DNA from 2 places in the Latilactobacillus sp. VITA-14 genome. Region 1 is predicted to be linked to the other one. Evidence: a T-box and tRNA genes for the amino acid it is inferred to sense, from the RefSeq annotation. Region 1 holds a T-box; the other holds one or more tRNA genes.

What was found. The T-box of region 1 lies ahead of leuS (leucine--tRNA ligase). A T-box ahead of a tRNA ligase gene usually reads a tRNA of that ligase, here a tRNA-Leu.
Region 2: it encodes a tRNA-Leu, which carries the amino acid that the T-box ahead of leuS (leucine--tRNA ligase) is inferred to sense. The anticodon was not compared.

Annotation. Positions count from the first base shown of each region.
Region 1 is NZ_JBJKTM010000008.1:9,551-12,680, forward strand. Features, by position in the region: gene leuS (leucine--tRNA ligase) at 1-1,516, opposite strand, end outside; T-box leader at 1,620-1,828, opposite strand; gene ACF1X7_RS04805 (LysM peptidoglycan-binding domain-containing protein) at 1,852-3,130, opposite strand, start outside.
Region 2 is NZ_JBJKTM010000009.1:33,965-37,094, reverse strand. Features, by position in the region: gene ACF1X7_RS05360 (Tex family protein) at 1-307, shown strand, start outside; gene ACF1X7_RS05355 (SprT family protein) at 300-761, shown strand; gene ACF1X7_RS05350 (GNAT family N-acetyltransferase) at 798-1,262, opposite strand; tRNA gene ACF1X7_RS05345 (tRNA-Leu) at 1,353-1,437, shown strand; gene ACF1X7_RS05340 (ECF transporter S component) at 1,560-2,159, shown strand; gene ACF1X7_RS05335 (hypothetical protein) at 2,267-2,905, opposite strand.

The sequences.
Region 1 (3,130 bases):
TAGGATCGATATAACGAAGGTAATACCATGAGCTACCAGCCCATTGTGGCATTGTATTCGTTTCACGACGGCCTTTGCGCCCATTTTCGTCGGTTACGTTTAACCAGTCCGTTAAGTTCGCAAGTGGACTTTCACCAGTCCCTGAAGGCTTGATATCACTTGTTAATGGTAATTCAAGTGGTAATTGAGCTTCTGGCACCACTGATGTTGTGCCATCTTCCCAATGAATAATTGGAATCGGTTCACCCCAGTAGCGTTGACGTGAGAATAACCAGTCACGCAACTTATAGCTCACTTGTTCATGACCAGCATTATGCGCTACTAACCAATCAATCATCTTGTCGATTGCTGCTTGTTTGTCTAAACCATCAAGGAAATCTGAATTAATCATCACACCAGGTTCTGTGTGAACAGCTTCTTCAGGATTACCACCAGCCACAACCGGTTTCAATGGTAAGTCAAATTTCTTCGCAAATTCCCAATCACGAGGGTCATGTGCAGGGACAGCCATCACAGCACCAGTCCCGTATGAGGCTAGAACGTAATCTGAAATCCAGATTGGTAACCGTTCGCCATTGACTGGATTAATGGCGTAAGCACCTGTAAAGGCCCCTGTTTTATCTTTCGCCAAATCAGTCCGTTCAAGATCACTCTTGTGTTCGATTTCTTTTAAATAAGCATCAACAGCTGCTTTTTGTTCAGGCGTTGTGATATCGGCCACTAATTTATGTTCTGGGGCCATCACGATATAGCTGACACCAAACATTGTGTCGGCACGCGTGGTGAAGACATCAATCTGAGCGTCGTGGTTTTCAACAGCAAATGATACTTCAGCGCCTTTTGAGCGGCCAATCCAGTTGCGTTGCATATCTTTGACACTTTCAGGCCAATCAACTAGGTCTAAGTCGTCGATTAAACGATCAGCATAAGCCGTAATCTTCAACATCCATTGACGCATTGGTTTCCGGTAAACAGGATAGCCACCGCGTTCTGTTTTGCCGTCAATGACTTCTTCATTTGCGACAACGGTCCCTAAATCAGGGCTCCAGTTAACAGCCACTTCAGCTTCATAAGCTAAGCCCTTTTCGTACATTTTTTCAAAAATCCATTGGGTCCATTTGTAGAAATCAGGATCCGTTGTATTCACTTCACGATCCCAATCGTATGAGAAGCCTAATGAATTGATTTGGCGTTTGAACGTATTAATATTGGTTTGCGTGAAATCAGCAGGATTGTTCCCAGTATCCAACGCATATTGTTCAGCAGGTAAGCCGAATGCATCCCAACCCATTGGGTGCAACACGTTGAAGCCTTGCATCCGTTTCATCCGGGCCAAGATATCAGTTGCCGTATAACCTTCAGGATGGCCAACGTGTAAGCCTTGACCTGACGGATATGGGAACATATCTAATGCATAGAAATTTTTCTTATTTTTATCTTCTGTTGTTTTGAACGATTTGTGTGATTGCCAGTAAGCTTGCCACTTTTGTTCAACTGCGCGATGATCATAAGTCATATCAAACACTCCTTTTTTTACGTGCTTTCAAAAGCATGGACACTTTTGACGCACTCTTTTTTAATTCACTTAACGCCAATAAAAAAGTCCTATGGTATTTATACCATAGGACGAATTGACCGCGATGCCACCTAAGTTCTGTCCAATCTATATTGGACAACTCTCTGGCCTTAACGCGGCAGACGTTTCTATCTACTATCAGTTCAATAGAAAACTCAAAGGCGAGTTCGTTATGTTAAACGACGTGTTCACACTAACCACACGCTCTCTAAACGCTTAACGATAACTACTAATCCTTCTCAACGTTAAATAATTGTTCTTAGCATACCAAACTCTTACTTCAATTTCAAGACTTGGCCGACTAAGATTAAATCAGAATGTAAATTGTTCGCTGATTTTAATTGTGCGATACTGGTATTATTTTTTTGTGCGATTGACCAAAGACTATCGCCTGATTTAACCGTATAAGTCTTCCCAGAATTCGTGTTAGGCATCGTTGGCGTTGTAGCGCCAGCCGTTAATTTTAAGACTTGACCTGGGTAGATAAAGTTATTCTTAATATTATTAGCCTTGATTAATTGCGCCATCGAAATACCGTTACGGTTAGCAATTCCCCAGACAGAATCGCCGGCCTTAACCGTATAAGTCTTCCCAGAAGCTTGCCCTGGATTTGTACTATTTGTATTATTGTTGTTTGAATTACCAGTTGTTGCACCTTGGCTAACCACTAATTTTTGACCAGGATAGATAAAGTTGTTCCGGATGTTATTCCATTTAACCAAGTCAGCCATTGAGATGCCGTAACGGTTTGAAATTGCCCAGACAGAATCCCCTGATTTAACCGTATACGTCTTGTTTGAAGTCTGATTACCGTTATTGCTGTTTGAATTATTGTTATTTGTATTGCCAGTTGCGGTTTTTGAAACTGTTAGAACATCGCCAGGGTGAATCATATTATTCTTGATGTTATTCCAACTAATTAAATCGTTCATTGAAATCCCATATTTGTTGGCAATCGCCCAAACAGAGTCGCCGGCTTTAACGGTATACTTATCACCATTAGCTGGTGTTGTTGGATTCGTTGGTGTTGTAGGGTCTGTTGGCGTTGTTGGGTTTGTCGTCCCACCATTGTTGTTGCCAGCTGCACTACTTGAAACAATCAAGACTTGGCCTGGGTGAATCATATTGTTCTTGATGTTATTCCAGCTAATCAAGTCATTTATTGAAATCCCATACCGATTAGCAATCGCCCAAACAGAGTCGCCGGCTTTAACGGTATACTTATTACCATTAGCTGGTGTTGTTGGATTCGTTGGTGTTGTAGGGTCTGTTGGCGTTGTTGGGTTTGTCGTCCCACCATTGTTGTTGCCAGCTGCACTACTTGAAACAATCAAGACTTGGCCTGGGTGAATCATATTGTTCTTGATGTTATTCCAGCTAATCAAGTCATTCATTGAAATCCCATACCGATTAGCAATCGCCCAAACAGAGTCGCCGGCTTTAACGGTGTATTTTGTCCCATTTTCAGGTGTCGTTGGAGTCGTTGGAGTCGTTGTTCCCCCATTATTGTTACCAGTATTGGTCCCTGACGTGTCATATTGCGTTAAATTGTAT
Region 2 (3,130 bases), on a different contig from region 1:
AGGGCGTGATTTACGGGATCAGATGACGGCGCCATTGTTACGTCATGATGTCTTAACCTTGGCGGATTTGAAACCGAATATGGCGTTAGAAGGCACAGTCCGCAACGTGATTGATTTTGGGGCCTTTGTCGATATTGGTGTGAAACACGATGGCTTAGTGCACATTTCTCAACTGGCAAACCACTTTGTTAAACATCCTTCTGATGAAGTGGCAGTTGGCGACGTCGTTCAGGTTTGGGTGATGAGTGTTGATCAAGAACGTGAACGCGTACAACTGACAATGAAAGCGCCAAAGGCAAATGACTGATCAAGCCTTAACTGAATTGATTGAACGGTTATCGTTGCAGTTTTTTAATCGGCCGTTTGTGCATCAAGCAAATTTCAATCGGCGTTTAAAAACAACCGGCGGGCGCTATCATTTACAGGATCATCATATCGATATCAATCCAAAGATGTTGACCGAACATGATACACAGACCTTAGAAGGGGTGATTAAGCATGAGCTTTGCCATTATCACCTGCATCTGTTGCATCGCGGTTACCGTCATCGAGACGCAGAGTTTAAACAATTACTTGCACAAGTCGGGGGTGCGCGCCATGCACCAGCTGCACAAAAGACAGCTAAATCGAGCAAAGTTGTGATTTATAAATGTTCAGACTGTGGGCAAGTCTATCCACGTCGCCGTCGAATGAATACGGCTCGCTATGTTTGTCGGCGGTGTCATGGACGACTGATTTATCAAACCACACAAATTCAATGAAAAAAGGCCACCCCTATGTTTAGGGGTGGCCTTTTTTTAGTTGGCGCGTAAAGTTTGATTCTGAGTGGTGTAGCCCAGCTTCTGATAGAGGGCCAACGCAGCCGGATTATTCCCTAACACGGTTAGTTCTAAATAATCGAGCGCTTGTGTTTGTTGCCATTGCTTTGCGGACGATAGCAGTTGTGTAGCGACGTGGTGGCGGCGTGCCTCTGGTGCAACATACAGTGTTGTGAGATAAGCAAAGCGGTGTGCGATAAACAAGGGTGAGGGACTTGTTTGGGCTGTTGTAACGTGACAAAAGGCATCGATTTGCGCATCTTGGTTTTGATGAACAAAGACTGCTTGTAGTGGATCAGTTATCATTTGTTGCCAGTCAAAGAACTCAGGCGTGTAATCAGCTTGGTAATTAGTGGGTTGTAGCACATGCATTTCAGTCGTTAATTGTTGATACAGGGTGGTTAATTTGGCAATATCAGTTAGTTTAGCGGGGATAATGGGCATGTAATCGTCTCCAAAGTAAAATTTTAATTGACTTCAATCATCGTTTCTCTTATACTAATGTACGTGGCTTAAAGTGATAAAGCAAGTTACGCGGGTGTGGCGGAATGGCAGACGCGCAAGATTAAGGATCTTGTCGGGAATTTTCCCGGTGGAAGTTCGAGTCTTCTCACCCGCATCATAATTCAGTTAGGTAATTCCAATTGGAATTACCTTTTTTTGTCCCTTGATGTAAATGATTGAAACTAGGGTGACAAATCGCTATAATGAGCAATAAATTCAGTTTAGGAGTCAGTTAGGATGACACATAAAAATTCATCAGCTTATACGATTAGTATTATGGCGATTTTAACCGCTTTTTTAATCATTCAAAGTTTTATTCCGATGGTCGGTTATATTAATATCATTCCTGGGCTACCAGCCGTAACAACAATTCATTTAACGGTCATTATTGGGGCCGTGATCCTGGGCACACGCCAAGGGGCGATTCTAGGATTAATTTGGGGTTTGATTTCATTATTTAGAGCCTATACCTCTCCAGGCGATCCGCTTTCACTTTTAATCTTTCAAAATCCAATTATCGCTATTTTACCGCGGTTGATGGCTGGGATGATTGCTGGTTTTACGTTCCAACACTTATATCAAACTAAAATTCGTAAAACCGGTGCAATGGCTTTAGCTGGGATTTTCGGGGCTTTAATCAATACCATTTTAGTAATTGGCTTAACGCGTGTGCTTTACGGACACCAAGCGGCAGGGATGTATCATACTGATCCGACCCATTTAATCATCGTGATGCTTGGCGTTGTTGCGTTAAATGCTGTAATGGAAGCAACCTTAGCAGCTGTGGTGACACCACTAGTCGCAACACCACTCATGCGGTTTAAACGGACGCAATAACAAGTGCGGGTAGCTACAGCCGACGATTGTGGTCCGCCACGGGTTGAATAATTAAAGATTGAAAAAAGGAGTTGGACAAACGTGACTTTGTCCAACTCCTTTTTTGTTTATTCCAGTTGTTTTTGCACTTTCTTAGCATGCGCAGCAACTGTGTTCATGTTAACCTTAGCAATTTCGGCTTGTTGATAAACTGAACTGTAATATTGATTTAAACGATTGATTGGTGATTTAAGACTGTCTTCGTCTGCATCAGCATCTGTATGGTCGCTGTAAAATTTATCAGATGCTTTAGTGGCCGCGTTGTAGAAGGTGGCCAAGGTTGTATAATCAAGTGTCGAAATCTTAAGACTTTGATTTAAATCTTTGACTTGTTCAATCGGCAATTCATCGTTTTCTTGCTTGACCAGTTTGGTGAGGCGTTTAATGACCGGTTTGAGCACAGCTTGTTGTTCTTTAAGACTTTGAAAGGCTGCTTCGCGCTTGGCCGCAGTCGTCGCAATCTTAGTATCTTCAATCGTTAATAGATTTTCGTCGGGATATTTTTTTTGAATCGTGAGATAGTTATCAGGAACTGGATCGCCGATTGTTTCGAGGGTTGAAAGAGCTGTTCGTTGTTGCTTAGTCGCATTTTCAACGGTTTGCATATCGGCTTGGAGTTGATGTTTAGTATCCATCGGTTTTTGGCAAGCGGCTAGGCTTACCCCGATGAAGATAATTGGTAATAGCCGTTTCAATAGTTTTAGCATAAGCAAGCACTCCAATGAGAAAAAGTTATACTGCTATCTTAACGTAATTAAAGCAAAAAGCCAAATTATTTAGGGCATGATTCAACATATAAAATAACACTTGTCTAAAAACACGGATGCTGATTGTTCGTGATAGAAAACGGTTTATTTTTATTGCCAAATGGTTGCCAATGGTTGTTGCCTGTGTTACACTATGTTTGTACTTTTTGAATGGTTGCGGTACGA